DNA from 2 places in the Nocardioides zeae genome. Region 2 is predicted to be linked to the other one. Evidence: predicted binding sites of a transcription regulator. Region 2 holds the regulator's gene; the other holds the start of a gene.
The links. The regulator LexA, encoded in region 2, represses DNA repair genes until DNA is damaged. The targets are predictions, from matches to a motif close to TCGAACANNTGTTCGA.

Region 1: QE405_RS19250 (HNH endonuclease signature motif containing protein) is a predicted target of LexA. The motif match lies at 4,217-4,232, and genes of this name have one in related genera.

The regions. Positions count from the first base shown of each region.
Region 1 covers NZ_JAUTAN010000001.1:4,061,470-4,071,127, reverse strand. Annotated here, with positions in the region: gene QE405_RS19265 (MBL fold metallo-hydrolase) at 1-500, opposite strand, end outside; gene QE405_RS19260 (APC family permease) at 557-1,822, shown strand; gene QE405_RS19255 (DUF4262 domain-containing protein) at 1,836-2,663, shown strand; gene QE405_RS19250 (HNH endonuclease signature motif containing protein) at 2,728-4,203, opposite strand; gene QE405_RS19245 (2-hydroxyacid dehydrogenase) at 4,442-5,365, opposite strand; gene QE405_RS19240 (alpha/beta hydrolase) at 5,390-7,171, opposite strand; gene QE405_RS19235 (hypothetical protein) at 7,168-7,467, opposite strand; gene QE405_RS19230 (hypothetical protein) at 7,464-8,015, opposite strand; gene QE405_RS19225 (NAD(P)-dependent alcohol dehydrogenase) at 8,099-9,148, opposite strand; gene QE405_RS19220 (HNH endonuclease signature motif containing protein) at 9,503-9,658, shown strand, end outside.
Region 2 covers NZ_JAUTAN010000001.1:5,354-15,011, reverse strand. Annotated here, with positions in the region: gene QE405_RS00055 (hypothetical protein) at 109-444, shown strand; gene QE405_RS00050 (LysM peptidoglycan-binding domain-containing protein) at 600-992, opposite strand; gene lexA (transcriptional repressor LexA) at 1,339-2,082, shown strand; gene QE405_RS00040 (hypothetical protein) at 2,164-2,607, shown strand; gene QE405_RS00035 (fibronectin type III domain-containing protein) at 2,731-4,869, shown strand; gene QE405_RS00030 (alkaline phosphatase D family protein) at 4,960-6,681, shown strand; gene QE405_RS00025 (alkaline phosphatase family protein) at 6,683-8,032, shown strand; gene QE405_RS00020 (ATP-dependent DNA helicase) at 8,018-9,658, opposite strand, start outside.

The sequences.
Region 1 (9,658 bases), 4.1 Mb from region 2:
CCGACCCCGCGGGCGAAGTCGATCGCCTCGCCGATCTTGAGCCACGGCCCGGAGACCGGGGCGAGCAGCAGGTCGACGGCCTCGTCGGGACCGGTCAGCGCGTCGCCGGGGTGGAAGACGCGCTGGTCACCGACCTGGAGCAGGTAGCCCGAGTTGTCGATGCGGTCGTAGTCGGGGTGGATCACGGCGTGCTTCTCCCCGACGGCGCGCACCGGGACGCCGACGTCGAAGGTCTCGCCGGGGCGGACGACCGTGACGCGCTCGGACACGTCGGGTGCGACCTCGGCGATGGCCCGCGCGACCGCGCCGATGGTGAAGACGGGCGCGTCGGTCGCGCGCAGGTGCTCGACGGCGACGTGGTCGGCGTGCTCGTGGGTGACGAGCACGGCCGTCGCCCCCTCGACGGCCTCGGGCTGGGTGAACATGCCGGGGTCGAGGACGAGCACGTGGTCGTCGTGGGCGATCCGCACGCAGGCGTGGCCGAACTTCGTGAGGCGCATGGCCCCACGGTAGTCCGCGGCACCGTCCGTTCACCTGGCCTCTCCACAGTGCCCCGGTGACCACCCTCATGCAGCGTCGGCTCGGGCTCGGCGACGCCACCGTCGTCGGAGTCGCGGCCATGGTCGGCGCAGGCGCCTTCACGGTGCTCGCCCCGGCCGCTGCCGCCGCCGGCTCGGGCGGCGGGCTGCTCGTCGCGCTCGCCGTCGTCGCCGTCGTCGCCTGGTGCAACGCGTCGTCGTCGGCGCGGCTCGCGGCCGTCCACCCCGCGGCCGGCGGCACCTACGTCTACGGGCGGCGCGAGCTCGGCGCCTGGTGGGGGTACGCCGCCGGCTGGTGCTTCGTCGTCGGCAAGACCGCGAGCTGCGCGGCGATGGCGACGGCGTTCGCCGTCTACGCCGTGCCGGTGGACGCCCCCGAGCCGGTACGCCGCGGGGTCGCCGCCGTCGTGGTCCTCGGGCTCACGCTGGTCACGGTCCGGGGCGTCACCCGCACCGCCCGGGCCGCGCGGGTGATCCTCGCGGTCGCCCTGCTGGGTCTCCTCGTGGCCGTCGGGGTCGGGCTCGTCGCCGGCGGCGGGGGGCTGTCGTCGCAGCTGGCGACCGGGGACGCCGACGCGCTCGGTGTCGCCCAGGCCGCGGGCCTGCTGTTCTTCGCGTTCGCCGGCTACGCCCGCGTCGCGACGCTCGGCGAGGAGGTGCGGGACCCCGCGCGGACGATCCCTCGGGCCATCGGGATCGCGTTCGTCGTGGTGCTCGGCCTCTACGTGCTGCTGGCGGTGGCGCTGCTGCACGGCCTCGGCGCCGAGCGCCTCGCCGGATCGACCGCACCGCTGCGTGAGCTCGTCGACCTCCGCGGACCGGCCTGGGCCGTGCCGCTCGTCGTCGTCGGCGCCGGCGCCGCTGCGCTCGGCGCCCTGCTGGCGCTCCTCGGCGGCATCGGCCGCACCACGCTCGCCATGGCCCGGGACGGCGAGCTGCCCCGGCCGCTGGCGACGCTGCACGCGACGTACGACGTCCCCCACCGCGCGCAGCTGCTCGTCGGGGCCGTGGTCACCGTGCTCGTGCTCAGCGTGGACCTGCGCACCGCGGTCGGGTTCAGCTCGTTCGGCGTGCTGCTCTACTACCTCGTCGCCAACGTGGCGGCGGTGGCGCTCGCGCGGCGTACCGGGGGCCGCGGCGGAGTCGTCGGCGTGCTCGGGGCCGTGGGGTGCGTGGTGCTGGCCGTGCTGCTGCCGGTCGCGTCGGTCGTGGCGGGCGCGGCGGTGGTGGCGGTGGGTTTGGCGGTGCGCGCCGTACGGCTGCGGGTCGCCGGTCCCGCGTGACACGCTCCGTGCCGTGAACGACTTCATCGACGACATCCGGGCCCAGGTGCGGTCGCACGGCGTCTTCCTCATCCACGTGCACGAGGACGAGGAGGGACCGGGCTGGACCTACACCGTCGGCCTGCACGAGCTCGGGCATCCCGAGATCGTGCTGTTCGGACCGGACCAGGAGTCGGCGAAGTTCATGCTCAACGACCTCGCGTTCCGGGTGGTCGACGGGGTCGAGCGGTTCGACGAGCCGGTGGTGGTCGAGGGGTTCTTCGGAGGCCCCTACGAGGTCGCGTTGGTTCCCTTCCCCGCCGACCGGGTCGACGACGACCTCGGCATGGCGGTGGGCGTGGCCGGCGGGGACGTGGCGGCGGTGCAGCTCGTCGTGACCGGGCGCGACCACCGGTGGCCGTGGGAGTACGAGACGTTCGGCGACCAGGGGTCGTCGGCGGTGGTCGCCGGGCCGGTCCCCGACGTGGGGGCCCTCCCCCGGCGTCCGTGGGTCGAGCACGTCCACGAGGTCCTGCCCGGGGTCGCCTACGGGACGAAGGCCTACCTGTGCCGGCGGGTGCAGACCGGCGAAGCGCCCGTCCTCGACGTCGTCCACGACCACGACGGCAGCTGGCAGCTGCTCTGCGGCGGGCTGCACGCGGGCGAGGCGGCAGGCGACGACGGGATCGCGCTGGGGTTCCTGGGCCGGATGGCGGAGCACGATCCCGCGCTGCTCGAGGTGCTCGACCTGCCCGCGGGTGTCGAGGCATTCCGGGCGGAGGAGGGCGGGGTCTGGACGCGCGCGGAGATGCCGCGGCCCGGGCTGTGGAGGCGGTTGCGGGAGCGGTTCGGGCGGCGCTGACCCCGGACCTTCGAGCATGCTGCGCCGCCCGGCCACGGGGTGGGGACGGGCGGCGGTGCGGCGGCTAGGTCGTGTCGGGTGGCCAGGGGTGGGTGCCGTCGGGGTCGACGAGGTAGGTCTGACCGTGGGGGCTGGTCCAGATGAGGGCGTTCGGTGGTTCGCCGTTATCTGGATGGGTGGGGCGGTAGGTCCAGCGTCTGCCGGTGCGGAGCTCGCGGTGGGTCTTCATGCGGTGGTGGCGTCGGCAGAGCGGGTACAGGTTCTTGGTCGAGGTCTGGCCGGGTGGGCCGTTGTCGTCGTAGGCGCGGCAGTGGTCGAGGTCGGCGGTTCTCGATGAGCGGGTGCAGTAGGGGAAGACGCAGCGGGGCCAGCGGGCTTTGACGTGGTCGGCGATGCGGTCCGGTGGGGTGTAGCCGTTGACGGCGTCGTCGAGGTTGAGGTCGATGACGGGCTTGATCGTGACGGTGGTGTCGGGGCTGGCGCACCAGGTCTGGACCTGCTCCGCGGTCACGGCCCCGCGGGGTGCGCCCGGGGTGTCGAGGCGGGCGAGGTCGATGCCGGTCGTGCCGGTGCAGGCGTCGATCCCCGGGCCGAATCCGTTGAGGGTGCCGGTGATCGCGGCTTGGTCGAGATGGACGAACAGCACGACCTCGCGCCGGGCCCGCTGGACCGGATGGGTCTCGTCGCCATCAGGCCCGCTGGCAGCGTCGTACTGGAGCGTCGTGACACCGTCGCAGCGTCGCGCGATCTCACCGAGGGCGATGGAGCGGCGGACGTCGAGGTCCTGATCGCAGCCCAGGTCGACCAGCTGCCGGGCCACGTGCGCGACCGTGCGTTCCAGATCGAGGGCGTCGGCCAGCTCGAGGGTCCCGTGGACGTCCACGGTCCCGCGCAGTGTCCCGGTCAACGGATCTGCGTAGCCCACGTCGCCCAGCTCGATCGTCAGGTGCCGGCCCCCGTCAGCCTCGGCCCGCTCGGCCTCGGTGGTCTCGGGGTCGAACCGCGCCGCGGCCTCGGCCACGAGCCGGTCGACCTCGGGACCGGTGGCCTTGCCCGCGACGTACGCCACGTGCCGGTCCACGAAACCCGCCGCCTCGAACGTCAGCGTCCGTGTCGCCTGAGCGACCCGCCGTCCCCGCCAGACATCGACCTCGCCCGCGGCGATCCGGGCCTGGACACGGGGCAGGCGGTAGCGCAGCTCGATCGCGTCCCCCACCAACCGTCGCGCGGCGTCGAACGAGCACCCTCGGGCGGCCGCCACCTCGCCGATGCAGAACTCCGCCACCACCGGCGCACCCGGCCCACCCAGCTCGAGGAACTGATCCCCGGCCAGAGCCTCGACGTAGGACTCCTCGTGCCACTCACCTAATGCCGTGATCGGATCCCCCACGACCTCCTCAGAGGTGTGCGCCGCAGCCCAGTCACCCACCGCGACGAAGGCAGCCGCCTCCGCGACACGAGCCGCAGTCGTGCGCTCGCGGACCGCGTCGATCAACGCAGTCGCCGCCGTCGCCGCCGTGTGTTGGGTCCCCCGATCCATGGCCCCACTCTAGTCGAACACGCGTTCGGTCACCACCTCTTGGTGGTGACCTGTGGATGACCGATCCGAGGCCGGCGTCGAATTGTCACGTACGCAGCAACGAGTCCCCGCCCGCACCACGGCGTACATGACAACTCGACGCCCCGCACCGCGCCGTCCGACCCAACTCGACGCGCCTGCCGCGCCGTCCAACCCAACTCGACGCGCCTGCCGCGCCGTCCAACCCAACTCGACGCGCCTAGCGCTCCACCGCGTGCACCGGGGGCTCGCCGGCGACGTACCGGCGGAGGTTCTCCTCGATGATCCGGAACAGCCGGGGCCGCATGGCCGTCGTGCCGCCGGCGACGTGCGGCGTGATGATCACGCCGGGCGCGTTCCACAGCGGGTGGTCGGCGGGCAGGGGCTCGGGGTCGACGACGTCGAGCGCCGCGCGAAGACGCCCCGACCTCACCTCGGCCAGCAGCGCGTCGGTGTCGACGACCTTGCCGCGGCCGACGTTCACGAGGAGCGCGCCGTCCGGCAGCGCTGCGAGGAACGCGGCGTCCACGAGGCCCTCCGTGGCCGGCGTCAGCGGCGTCACGATGATGACCGCGTCCGCCCCCGGCAGCAGGGACGGCAGCTCGTCGACGCCGTGGACCGCGCCGTACGGACCGGTGCGGGCGGTCGTCGCCACCGGCACGACGTCGCACTCGAACCCGTCGAGGCGGCGGTGGATGGCCTGGCCGATCGAGCCGTAGCCGATGATCAGCACCCGGCGGTCAGCGACGGAGGGGCCGCCGTTGAACTGGTCCCACTCGCGGCGCTGCTGCTGGGCGAACCAGCGCGGGAAGTCGCGCTGGGCCGCCAGCAGCAGGCCGAGGGCGAGCTCCGCCGTACCGGGGTCGTGGACCCCCGCGGCGCGGCACAGGGCGACGTCGGCGGGGACGTGCGGGAGCAGGTGGTCGACGCCCGCACTGGGCGCCTGCACGACCTTCAGCGCGGGCATGCGGCCGACGAGGGCGGGGTCAACGGGGCCGAAGTACGGCGGCACATAGAACTCGACCTGCTCGATGCCGTCGGGTTCGTGCTCACCGTCGTAGCGCGCGTAGGTCAGCCCGTCGGGCAACGGCCCGACGACCTCCTCCACCTCGGAGCGGTCGTAGTCCATCCACACCTGAGCCATGCGCCCACCCTAGGCAGCCGCCGTTCACTCGTCCTCCTGCGTGTCGGACCGCCCCGACTCGTCGCTCGTCGGGTCACGGTCCCACTCGGGATCGACCGGGGTGGTCCACCACGGGTCGTAGGAGTGCTCGGCCTCGTTGACCGCGTCCCCGTCGCCGGCCACCACGCGACCGATGTTGTAGAGCGACTCGCTGTCGTTGGCGAAGTAGAGCCCGTGCTGCGCGACGCCGCGGTGCCAGCTGCGACTGGGGTCCTCCGCCTCGAAGCGGATCGCGCCGAAGTCGTCGGTGGAGGGATCGAAGCCGAGCTGGGCCGCGGGGCTGTGGATCGCACCCTCCCCACCGAGGACGCCGACGACGTCGCGGCTGTTGCGCCCGACGTAGACGTCGCCCTCGATGCCGAGCGACTCGGCCGTCGGGTTCTGGAGGCCGGCGCCCGGGCTGCCCAGCAGCACGACGTCGTCGGCGTCGAGGTCGTGCTCGGAGGCCGCGAGGGCGGTGGTGGTCGAGCCGTAGGAGTGCCCGATCGCCGTCAGGTGGGCGGGGCCGAGGTCGGGGTCGCGGCTCGCCCGGAGGCCCGCGATGTCGTCGGCGAAGGCCTCGGCTCCCTCCTCCGCGCGTCCCTGGCTCAGCGTCGCCGGCGAGTAGAAGGCGTCGGGCGCGTCGTACCCCAACCAGAACATCGACGCCACCGTGCCGTCGACGCCGTTGTAGACCGTCGACTGGTAGGTGTTGATCGCCTCCTGCATGAGGGTGGGCGCATCCTCCTGGTCGGTCGTGATGCCCGGCACGCGGGCGGCGATGTGGTCGGCGGTGTCGAGGTCGCCGACGCCGATCGCCACGGCGCCGTCGCCGCCGTGGGCGGTCGGGTCGTAGAGCCACAGCTGGCCCCCCGGCGCCTCGTCGGTCGTGGGGTCGACGTAGGAGTCCGCGTTCTGCAGCGCCGTGCGCGTCGCCTCAGCGTTCGCGAGGTGCCGGCGCTCGTCCTCGTTGAGCGCGCCGATGGCGTCCTGGGCCTCGAGATCGGCGAGGTCGGCGTCGAGCGACACCCGGTTGGCCTGGTCCCGCCCGTCCGCCGGGATGCCGTCGGCGGAGCCGATGACGTCGGGGTACGCCGCGATGACCGCCTCCTGCTGCGCGGCGTCGAGGTCGTTCCACCAGTCGCGGACCTGCTCGGGCGTCGCCCCGCTCCCCGGGGCGCCCGGCAGGTCCATCGCGCCGGCCGCGATCGGGTCGACGATGGCCGGCGCCGTCACCTCCTCGACCTCGTCGAGCCGCGTGAACGCGTCCCGCATGAGGGTCTCGTTGGCGGTCACGCGCTGCTGCCAGTCCGCGTAGTCGGTCTGGAAGGTCGCGATGGCGCCGTTGAGCTCGGTCGCCCGGTCCTGCAGGGTGCGCACGACGAGCGGTTCGGTCTCGTCGGCGGCCGCCGTGATGTCGTTCAGCAGCGTCTGGCGCGTCGCGACGAGGTGCTGGTGGGTGCTCACCAGGCCGTCGCGCTCCCACTTCAGGTCGGCGAGCGTGTCGGCGTAGGCGAAGCAGGTGCGCGCCACGGCCTGCAGGTTCTCCGTGAGGGTGCGGTGCTGGTTCGCGATCTGGGTCGCCTTCTCGTCGTAGGCGACGCGCGACTCCCCGAACCACGCCACCACGGGCGCCGTCAGCGCGCGCTCCGCGACGACCTCGAAACCCTGGACGGCGATGGAGGAGAGGTCACGGCCGAACGCGTCGGCCTGGCCCGGGTCCCCCGTCAGCTCGTCGAGGTCGGACGTCGCCGCCGGGACCGGCTGGTCGACCCGGATCGTGGTCACAGCGCCTCCCCGATCGAGCCATCGAGACCGTCGAAGGCCTGGGCGACCTCGGAGTCGGTGCGGTCGACGTCGACGGCCATCGTCGTCAGCGCCTCGGCGACGCCTGCGCAGATCTCGACGCTCTCGTCGGCGTACCCCCGCCAGGCCTCGACGAACGTCGTGGCCGCCGGCCGCACCGACTCACCGAACGCCGTGACCGCGAGGTCGCCGAGCCGGGTGCGCACCCCCTGCATGGTGGTGTCCAGCTCGCCCCACCAGGCGGCGGGGGTGTAGATGTCGTCCCACTCGGCGGTCACTCCCCGCGCACCCCCTCGCGGGCGTCGGGGGTCGCGGCCAGGCTCGCGGCGGTCTCCGGGCCCACCTCGTGGTCGCCGACCGTGAGCCGCAGGAAGAGCCGGTCACGGGCGGGCACGTGGACGAGGTCGGCGGCGTAGCGCACGCCCGCGGTCTCGGCACTCGCCTGGACGCGGGCCAGACCCGTCGGCGGCGTGAGCACGTGCCACGCGAGGGCGCCGGGCACACGGAGGGAGTCGGCGGCGGCGACGAGCACCGCCAGCGCGGCGGTCGTGTCGACGGGGGTGGCGACGAGCAGCACCTCGAGGGCGACCGCGCCGCGCGACCCGCCCGGGGTCCAGCGCACCGTCGTCGTGGACGGCTCCGGGGCGCCGAACCCGTCCCAGAGCTCGCGCACCCAAGCCGCGGTACGCCGCGCGACCTCGTCCGCCGGCGCCGGGAGCGGCACGGGCTCGGCACGAGGCGCCGGCGGCGGCAGCACGACGATGTCGACGTCGGGCAGGCGCTCGCGCAGCGGTCGGAAGAACGGTGGAAGCTGCGGCTCGCTCACCCGGACCCGGGTGCCCCGACCGCGCGCGGGGCAAACCCGCGCGCGGCCGCGGCCTGGCTCCCGGTCGTGCTAGTGGAGCGTGCTCACTTGTCGAACGAGGCGATGTCGATGACGAAGCGGTAGCGCACGTCGGAGGCGATGACGCGCTCCCAGGCCTCGTTGACGTCGTCCACGGTGATCTTCTCGATCTCGGCGCCCAGGCCGTGCTCGGCGCAGAAGTCGAGCATCTCCTGGGTCTCGCGGATGCCACCGATCTTCGAGCCGGCGAGGGTGCGGCGCATGCCGGCGAGCGAGAACGGGCGGAAGTTCTCCGGCTCCTCGGGCAGGCCCACGTTCACCATCGCGCCGTCGAGCCGCAGCATCGACAGGTAGCGGTCGAGGGGCAGGTTCGCCGACACCGTGTTGACGATGAGGTCGAAGTGGCCCCGGAGCTTCTTGAAGGTGTCCTTGTCCGACGTCGCGTAGAAGTGGTCGGCGCCGAGACGGCGGCCGTCCTCCTCCTTGCTGAGCGTCTGGCTGAGCACCGTGACCTCGGCACCGAGGGCGGACGCGATCTTCACGCCCATGTGGCCGAGGCCGCCCATGCCGACGATGGCGACGCGCTTGCCCGGGCCGGCCCCCCAGTGGTGCAAGGGCGAGTAGAGCGTGATGCCCGCGCACAGCAGCGGGGCGGCGACGTCGAGCTCGACGCCCTCGGGGATCCGGAGCACGTAGTTCTCGTCGACGACGATCGAGCGCGAGTAGCCGCCCTGGGTCTGCTCGCCGTCGTAGGTCTGCGCGTTGTAGGTGCCGACCTCCCCGCGGAGGCAGTACTGCTCCTCCCCCGCCTTGCAGTTCTCGCACTCGCGGCACGAGTCGACGAAGCAGCCGACCCCGACCCGGTCGCCGACGGCGTGGGTTGTCACGGAGTCACCGACGGCCGCGACGACACCGGCGATCTCGTGGCCGGGGGTGAGGGGGAACGACGCCGGACCCCACTCCTCGCGGGCGGTGTGGATGTCGGAGTGGCAGATGCCGGCGTAGTGGATGTCGATGACGACGTCGTGCGGGCCGGGGTCGCGGCGCTGGATGGTGGAGCGCTCGAACGGCTGGCCAGCGCCAGGGGTGACCAGGGCGTCGACGGTCTGCGGCAAGGTTTCTCTCCTGAGGTGCACGTCGCGGGGGCGCTCCCCACGACCCCTCCAGTGAACAACCCGGCTCCACACCGAGCACTGACGGGGCGCGTCGAGTTGGGTTGGACGGCGCGGCGGGCGCGTCGAGGTGGGTTATACGGCGCGGCGTGGGCGTCGAGGTGGGTTGAACGCCGCGGCGGGGACGTCGAGTTGGGTCGGACGGCGCGGCGGGTGCGTCGAGTTGTCATGTACGCCGTGGTGCGGGGCGGGGAGTCGTCGCTGCGTACGTGACAACTCGGCGCCAGCGGGGGTCGGTCATCCACAGGTCACCACCAAGAGGTGGTGATCGAATGCGTGTTCGACTAGAGTGGGGTCATGGATCGGGGGACCCACACCACAGCGACCGCGTTGATCGACGCGGTCCGCGAGCGCGCGACGGCGGCTCGCGTGGCGGAGGCGGCTGCGTTCGTGGCGGTGGGTGACTGGGCTTCTGCGCACACCTCTGAGGAGGTCGTGGGTGATCCGATCACG
Region 2 (9,658 bases):
ACCGTACGCGCCACCCCCCAGCCGTGCAAGTGCTCCCGAGAACCCGCCGAACGCGCAGGTCAGAGCGCTTCGGCGGCGTGTCGCGCCCCCATCCGTCATGATGGGGCGGTGGCCGGGGGGAAGCGTGCAGGAGACCGATCGGGAGAGCCGAACCGCGCCCGAGGATCAGGCCGGGCCCTCGCCCTGCACGCCCTGGGCATCACGCTGACGGTCGTCGCGTGGGGCTACCTCGTCTGGATGGCGATCGACCTCGGGCGCGCGGCGCGCGACGACGGGAGCGGCGTCGCCTGGCTCCTGCTCGCGCTGGCCTGCCTCGGCGCCATCGCCTGCCTCTTCGTCGGACTGCTGCTCGGCGGGAGCGCCCTGCGCCTCCTCGGTGGAGCGGGCGGCACACCCGGTGACCAGCCACCGCGACCGACCGGCGGCAAGCGCGCCGCCCGCTGACCGGACGACGGGGACGACCCTCCGGGAACGGCACGAGGGGCGAGCCCGCCGTCGCAGGCCCGCCCCTCGCTCTCTTCCCCTGGTCCGGCAGGTCGGGGTCGAGTCGACCTGCCGGGATCGTGGGCGTCGCGGACCTGCCGCGACGCGGTGCGGCGTCAGCCGGCCGCGGGCACCTCGAGCTGGTCGCCGGCCATCAGCGCCCCGGAGCTCAGGTGGTTGATCGAGCGGATCTCGTCGATGACGTCCTGCACCGACTCGCCCGAACCGGCACGCGCCGCGGCGATGTCCCACAGCGTGTCGCCCGACTGGACGCGGATGGTCTCCGTCTGCCCGGCGGTCGACTCGTCGCTCGCGGCGGACACCGAGCCGAGGACGACGCCCAGGGCGAGCATGGCGACGAGACCGAGCACCAGCACCACCAGACGGCCGCGTCGCGTGAGGCGCAGCGAGCCCTGCGCCCGGGGAGCCGGGCGCGCCGGACGGACCGCGCGAACAGGACGGGCGGACCGGGTTGCCGGCAGCTGCGGGGCGAATGCGGTCGAGCTCATGGTGACCTCCTGGGGAAGTGTCGGGTCGTGACGAGCGATGTCTATCGACGGCCACCGACAGTTCTGGTCGGCGTCACCGCCGGACCCACCGTCGATCACACGTTCGATCGAACACCTGAGCGACACTAGAGCAGGTGTTCGATCGGATCAAGGGTGCGGTCGAACATTTCTTCGACGGCGTACCGACGGCGACACGGGACACGCCGGTCGAACAGATGTTTGAATCCGCACGGGTCCGACGACTAGCGTGCGGTCCGCGACGGTGTCCCGCCTGCAGCACGGCGCGGGGGCACCGAGCAGTCGACCGAGCGGCGAAGCGTCCGAGGGCGCGGAAAGAAGGACGGACATGGCGGCGACCAAGGACCCGGGCGACGACGCAGGGGTGACGGACGTGTCGGCGGTGCCGCAGCCCGGTGCGGGGCAGGCGCGCCTGACGCCGCGCCAGGCGCGCGTGCTCGCCGTCATCACGACCGCGCTCGACGAGCGGGGCTACCCGCCGAGCATGCGCGAGATCGGCGAGCAGGTCGGCCTCACCAGCTCGTCCTCGGTCGCCCACCAGCTCAAGGCGCTGGAGGAGAAGGGTTACCTCCGTCGCGACCCCAACCGCCCCCGGGCGATCCAGGTGGTCGGGCACGGCCTCGAGGTCGAGCGCGCGGCGCTCTCCAGCGCGGACGAGTCCGTCATCGACGAGACCGACATCGGCGAGGCGCGCCCCGCCGCGACGTACGTGCCGGTCGTCGGACGGATCGCGGCCGGCGGCCCGATCCTCGCGGAGCAGCGGGTCGAGGAGGTCTTCCCCCTCCCGCAGCAGCTCGTCGGGGACGGCACGCTCTACATGCTGGAGGTGTCCGGCGACTCGATGATCGACGCGGCGATCTGCGACGGCGACTACGTGGTGGTCCGCCAGCAGCCGACGGCCGAGAACGGCGAGATCGTCGCCGCGATGATCGACGGCGAGGCGACCGTGAAGACGTTCCAGCGCCGCAACGGGCAGGTCTGGCTCCTCCCCCACAACGAGGCGTACGACCCGATCGACGGCACCCACGCCACCATCCTCGGCAAGGTGACGGCGGTCCTCCGCCGCCTCTGATCCCGACTGCTCCGGGCCCGGTCGTCCCGGGCCCGGGGACGGCCGTAGGATCACGTCGAGGCCGTCCCCGAGGAGACCGCAATGCCGAGCGACACCCCGCGCTTCCCGGTGCTGGAGGCTGCCGACGGCTACCGGATCCGCGACGTGGACGCCCACGTCACCGCGCTGGTCGAGGAGATGCGTCGCGGCCGACGCACCGGCTTCCACCCCGGCCCCTTCGACCCCCGTCCGTTCCCGGCGGTGCACGACGCCCAGGTGTACGACGCGGGCGTCGTCGACGCCTGGATGGACCAGTGCTCCGCGGAGCTCGAGGCCCGGCGCCAGCACCCGTCCAACGGGGGCGGGTGGCAGGCCGGGGAGCCCTACGCGGGCGACCTCGACGACCCGCCGGAGCTCCGTGACACCGGCGTCCGGGACGACAGTACGCCCGACCACTTCGTCAGCAGCGTCCCGACCTGGGCCCGGGTCGTGGCCCTCGTGGTGATCGTCGCGCTCCTCGGCGCCTACGTGCTCTCCTTCTTCTGATCCGCGCGGGCCGCACGGATCAGGACGGCCCGCTCTCCGTCCCCACCCGTACAGCGCGGACCCGTCATCCCCAGGGCGACGGACCTGTGCCCGTCCGACGCCCCGGCGGGGTTGGATGGCCCCATGTCGCCCTTCCGCCTCCTCGTCGTCGTGGCCCTCGTGGTCGCCGGCTGCGCGCTGCCGCCGGCGGTCGGCGCTGCGCCCGGCGGTGCGGCGGGCACGGCGGGCCCGGCGGCTGCCGTGGCAGCCACCCCGGCGTCCGATCCCCTGGCCCTGTCGTCGCTCCCCGGTGCCCCGCGCACGGTCCTCCTCGACGTCGACGGCCACGAGGTGCGCGACACGGCGTGGAACACCGTGCACGGCCTCCCGGCGGGCGCCTACGCCGGCCTGCGCCCCGCCGCGGGGTGGGACCCGACGACCCTCGAGCTCGTCCGGCTCGTCTGGCTGCGGGTCGCCGACGACCTGGCGCCCTTCGCCGTCGACGTCACCACCGCCGACCCGGGCGCGGCCGCCCTCGAGCGCTCGTCGGCCGCGGACGGCGCCTACGGGATGCGGGTGCTGCTCACGACCGACACGTCCGCCGCGCCGACGCTGTGCGACGAGCCCTGCGGCGGCATCGCCTTCACCGACGCCTTCGACCGCGTCGGCTCGGCCGACCAGTCCCCCGCGTGGGTGTTCGTCGACCCGGCCGACCTCGCCGCGGTCCGCACCGACCCCGGACGGCTGCCCGCGCTCGCCGACACGCTCGCGGCGGCCGCCTCCCACGAGCTGGGCCACACCCTCGGCCTCGGGCACGACGGTGACGAGGAGTTCGAGTACCACCCGGGACACGGCAACTGGGCCCCCGTCATGGGCCGCAGCGAGGGTGTGCCCCTCGTGCAGTGGAGCAACGGGGAGTATCCCGGTGCCGTCCGGCGCGAGGACGACGTCGCCCTCATCGCCGCCAACGGTGCTCCGCTCCGCGACGACGACCACGGTGACACCCCCGCGACCGGCACCGTGGTCGCCACCGACGCCATGACCGAGGGCGCGACCGAGGGCGTGATCGGCACCAGGACGGATCGCGACGTCCTCCTCGTCGACACGACCTGCACCGGCACGATCCGGGCCCGTGTGGCCCCATCGCCGGGCGGCAACCTCGACGTCGGCCTGCGCCTCCTGCGCCCCGACGGCAGGGTCCAGGAGGTGGCGGGCACGGGCACGCACGGCGACGGGGCCGTGCTCGGCCTCGACGCCCAGCTCGTCAGCGGCCCCGTGCCGGCCGGTCGGTGGGCCGTCGAGATCGACGGGGTCCCCGTCACGACGGGGACGGTCGCGGACGGGAGCCCGACGTGGTCCGACTACGGGAGCCTGGGCGCCTGGTCCGCCCGCGTCAGCACCGCGTGCGCCGGGGCGGTGCCGCCACCGGTCACCGACGTGCGGGCGGCCCCGCCCGCCCCCGGGGTGCTGCAGGTCCGCTGGGGAACCGCGTCGGGGACGTCCCCGACGGCCTACGAGGTGCGGCTGTGGGACGGCGACCACCTCGTCCGCGGGCCGGAGACCGTCAGCGTCGGCACCAGCTCGGCAACGAGCGAGGCATCGGCCCGCGGTGGCCGCCACCAGCTGGGCGGGCTGCGGTCGGCCGCGACGTACCGGGTCGAGGTGCGCAGCGTCGCGGGCGGCGAGCGCGGCGCCTGGTCGAGCGCGACCGGGCGCACGCCGCCGGGTGCGGTGACCCGGCTCGTCGCGAGCGGCGCCCGCCCGACCTCCGTGACGCTCGGCTGGGCGCCGCCGACGGTGGGCGCCGGCGACGTCACGGGATACGTCGTGGCCGTGGACGGGCGCTCGCGGTGGGTCCCGGCCGACCAGCGCCACCTCACGCTCACCGGCCTGCGGGCCGGCAGCTCCCTGGCCGTCGAGGTGCGGCCCACGTCCGCCGTCGGCCACGGAGCCTCCGCGTCGCTCACCGTGCGGCTGCCGCGGGCGACGGTGCCGTCGGCTCCGACGGGGATCAGCGTCCGGCCCGGTCGGCCCGGGCGACCGACCACCGCGCATGTGCGGTGGGGCGCGGCGCACCCCAACGGAGCCGCCATCACGGCCTACTACGTGGTGGCCCGTCCCGCGAGCGGCAGCAGGACCACCAAGGTCTCCCGGGTGCTCGGCCCGGCCGCCCGGTCGCTCGACCTGCCTCTCCCCTCCGGCCGGTGGACCGTCGATGTCCACGCGGTCAACGACCGCGGTACGGGGCCCGGGAAGCGGTCCGTGCCGGTGCTCGCGCAGTAGCCACGTGAACGGACGGCGACGGTTCGCCGTCGGGACCGTGCTCACACCGCTGCACGCGGAACCCGCGGGTCCGGCCCTCGTTACCGGGGTGTGACCGAGACCTCGTCCTCCTGCGCGCCGCGGCCCGAGCTGCCGCCGGTCCGGCGCCGTACCGTGCTCGCCGGTTCCGCCGTGGCCGGCGCCGCTGTGGCCGGAGCCGCCGCGGTGGCGGACCCGTGGGGCTCCCCCGCCGCGCAGGCCGCCACCTCGCCGTACTTCCAGCACGGCGTCGCCTCCGGTGACCCGCTGCCCGACCGCGTCGTGCTGTGGACGCGGGTGACGCCCCAGCGCGACGCCACCCCCGGCTCGGGCCGCGGTGGCAACGTCACCGTCGAGTGGCAGGTCGCGACCGACACGCGCTTCCTCCACCTCGCCGCGCGCGGCACCTACCGCACCGGGCCGGCCGCCGACCACACCGTGAAGGTCGACGCGACGGGCCTCCGGCCCGGCACGCGGTACGTCTACCGCTTCCTCCTCAACGGCGTCCCCAGCCCCGTCGGCCGCACGCGGACGGCGCCCGCCGCCACCGCGGTGCCCGACCGCCTGCGTCTCGGCGTGGTCTCCTGCGCCAACCTGCAGGCCGGCTACTTCCACGCCTACCGGCACCTCGCGCAGCGCGACGACCTCGACGCGATCCTGCACCTCGGGGACTACCTGTACGAGTACGGACCGGGCGAGTACGGGCTCGGCAGGGACAACGTCGACGTGCGGCGGCACGTGCCGGCGCGGGAGATGGTCTCGCTCGCGGACCACCGGCAACGCCACGCGCAGTACAAGCAGGACCCCGACCTGCAGTGGCTGCACTCGAAGTACCCCTTCATCGTCACCTGGGACGACCACGAGACGACGAACGACGCCTGGCGCGGCGGCGCCGAGAACCACCAGCCCGCCACCGAGGGCGACTGGGCCACGCGGCGCGCGCGGGCCCACCGGGCCTACGACGAGTGGATGCCCGTGCGGATGAACGGCACCGCCGCGCTCGGCGACGGCACCCGCCTGTTCCGCAGCCTGCGCTTCGGCCGCCTGGCCCAGCTCTCGATGCTCGACCTGCGGACCTACCGCGACGAGCAGGTCGCCTATCCCGCCGTCGACGCCCGGGTCAGCGACCCCGCCCGCACCATCACCGGCCGGGCGCAGCTGGACTGGCTGAAGGACGCGCTCGGCACGACCCAGGTGCAGTGGAAGCTCGTCGGCAACCCCGTGATGATCGCCCCCGTCACCTTCGCCCAGCTCCCGACGGAGCTCCTCGACCCGGTCAACGACGTGACGCACCTGCTGCCGCGCGACGGCTCGCCCTACAACGTCGACCAGTGGGACGGCTACACCGACGACCGCCGCGAGCTGTTCACCCACATCCGCGACCGGGGCATCCGCGACACCGTCTTCGTCACCGGCGACATCCACTCCGGGTGGGCCGCCGACCTGCCGTACGACGTCGCGACCTACCCGCTCGGCCGCTCGGCCGGCGTCGAGTTCGTCGCGAGCTCGGTGACGTCCAACAACCTCAAGGACATCCTCGGCGTGCCGCCGCGCACCGGCAGCCTCGCCGTCGAGTCGGCCATCCGGCTGGCCAACCGCCACGTGCGCTACCTCGACTTCGACTCGCACGGCTACTCCGTGCTCGACGTGACGAGCGCCCGGGTGCAGATGGACTGGTACGTCACCGGCCCCCGGGACCAGCGCGGCGCCGGCAGCACCCACGCCGTCTCGTTCCAGACGCTCGCCGGCACGAACACCATCAGCCGGGCCGCCGGGCCCGTGGGAGGACGCTGACATGACCGACTGCGTGCACCGGGACGCCGCGACCCCCTCGCCGTTCCTCGACGGGGACCCCGAGCGGGAGCACCTGCGGCCCGCCGCCCAGCGCCGTACCTTCCTCAAGGTGGCCGGGGCCGGCGGCGCCGCGCTCACCTTCTCGGCCGCCCTCGGCGCGGAGCGGGCAGCGGCGACCAGCCGCCCTGCGCTGGGCAACCGGGCCTACGTGATCGTCGTCGACGGCTGCCGCCCCGACGAGATCGACTCGGGGCTGATGCCGAACCTGCAGGCGCTGCGCGCCGGGGGCCTGCACTTCCCGCAGGGTCGCTCGCTCCCGATCATGGAGACGATCCCCAACCACGTCATGATGATGACGGGCGTGCGGCCCGACCGGAACGGCGTGCCGGCGAACTCGGTCTACGACCGTGCCCTGGGCGCCGAGCGCACCCTGGAGCTGCCGACGGACCTCAAGGCCACCACGCTCATGACGCTCGCGCGCAAGCACGGCATGACGGCGGGCTCGGTGCTGAGCAAGGAGTACCTCTACGGCATCTTCGGGCGGAACGCGACGTACCGCTGGGAGCCGGGCCCGATCGTCCCCGTCAGCGGGCACGCCCCCGACCCGTTCACGATGGACGCGGCGCTCTCGATCGTCGAGGAGTTCGACCCGCACCTCGTCTTCGTCAACCTGGGCGACGTGGACCGCGTCGGCCACACCGACCTGACGGGCGGGCTGTCGCTGGAGCTGCTGCGGCGTACGGCGCTGGTGGCGACCGACCTGCAGGTGAAGCGCTTCGTCGACATGCTGAAGTCCACCGGCCGGTGGGCACGGTCGCTGGTCGTGGTGCTCGCCGACCACTCGATGGACTGGTCGCTGCCCCACAAGGTCGTCTCCCTGACCTCGCCCCTCGCCGCCGACCCGGTGCTGAAGGGCAAGGTCGCCATCGCCCAGAACGGCGGCGCGAACCTCGTCTACTGGACCGGCCCGGCGAGCCAGCGCCAGGCCGGTGTCGACCGCATCGTGGCGATCGCGAAGGTCCAGCCGGGCGTGCTCGGCGTCTACGACCGGGCCCGCGTGCCCCGCCTCCGCCTGGGGGCGAACGCCGGCGACGTGGTCGTCTACTGCCGCGCGGGCTGGCGGTTCTCCGACCCGCACGTGCTCGCCAACCCCATCCCCGGCAACCACGGGCACCCCACGACGGAGCCGATCCCGTTCTTCCTCGCCGGCGGCCACCCCGCCGTGCCACGGGGTCGCACCTCGCCCCTCGTGGCCACCACCGTCGACGTCACGCCGACGGTCGCCCGCTTCCTCGGCCTGCCCTTCCCCACCGGACGGTGGGCCTGGGACGGGCGGTCACTCCTCGGCTGAGGCCGACAGCCGCGCCAACGCCTTGACGACGACCTCCGGGTCCGTCGTCCGCCACATGGCGGGCAGGCTGGCCTCGAGGAAGCGCCCGTAGCGCGCTGTCGCCAGGCGGGGGTCGAGCATCGCCACCACCCCGCGGTCCTCGACCGTGCGGATCAGCCGCCCCGCGCCCTGCGCCAGCAGGAGCGCGGCGTGGGTGGCCGCGACCTGCATGAAGCCGTTGCCACCGGCGGCGTCCACGGCCCGCTGGCGGGCCGACATCAACGGGTCGTCGGGCCGCGGGAACGGGATCCGGTCGATGAGGACCAGCTGGCAGGTGTCCCCGGGCACGTCGAGGCCCTGCCAGAGCCCGAGCGTGCCGAAGAGGTTGGTGTGGGGGTCGCCGACGAACTGGCGCGTCAGCTCGGAGAGCTGCGCGTCGCCCTGGGCGAGGGTCGTCAGGTGGGGCAGGCGCTCCCGCACGGCCTCGGCCGCCGCCTCCGCGGCCCGGCGCGAGGAGAAGAGGCCGAGCGTGCGGCCCTCCGCGGCGTCGATGAGCCGCACGATCTCGTCGACCTGGGCCGCCCCGAGACCGTCGCGACCGGGCGGCGGGAGGTGGCGCGCCACGTAGAGGATCCCCTGCCGGCCGTAGTCGAACGGCGAGCCGACGTCGAGGCCGCGCCACGGCAGCACACCGGACGACGCTGCGGCGTCGCCGTCGACCTTCGCGGCCGCCGCCGCGTCGGAGGCGCCGATCCGGTCCGCACGCTCCGACGGCTTGAGCCCGACCGTGGAGGCCACCACGTCGAAGTCGCCGCCCAGCATGAGCGTCGCGGAGGTGAAGACCACCGTCGACTCCGTCAGCAACCGGTCCCGCATCTGGCCCCACACCTGCAGGGGCGCCACGCAGAGGCGGTCGGGAATCCGGTCGCGGCCCGAGCCGAAGGGCCGCGACAGCCACACGACGTCGTTGTCGCTGTTGGCGGCCAGGCGCTCGGCGGTCGTGAAGACCTCCTGCACCCCCGCCTTGGCCTGCGCCTTGCCGGCGTCGGGCTCACCGGGCGCGTCCTTCGGCCCTCGCGCGAACGCCGAGACGCACTCCCGCGCCGCGTCGCGGACGAGCTCGAGCGACTCCGCGACGAGGTCGGGCAGCCGGTCGAGGCGTCCCGCCTCCGTCTCGCTCATCGCCGCGCGCAGCGACTCGGCCGCGTCGGCCAGGTCGTCGGCGGGGTTGCTCGGCGCGTCCGCCTCCTCGACGTGGCGCCGGGCCCGGCGCGCCGCCCGGTCGACGTCGTTGGCGCTGAGCTCGTCGGTGGCTGCCTGCGTCACGCGCGCGACCAGCTCGTGGGCCTCGTCGACGACGACCGCGTCGTACTCCGGGATCATCGGGATGCCCTCGATCGCGTCGATCGCGAGCAGCGAGTGGTTGGTGATGACGAGCTGCGAGTCGGCGGCCTTCGCCTTGGCGCGCTCGGCGAAGCACTCCTCCCCGTAGGCGCAGCGCGTGGCGCCGAGGCACTCCCGCGCGCTGACGCTCACCTGGCGCCACGTGCGGTCGTTGTGGCGCGGCGCGTGGTCCTTGTCGCCGGGACCACCCGCCTCCGCCTGCTCCTCGGCCCACGAGCGCAGCGCGAGCACCTCGGCGCCCAG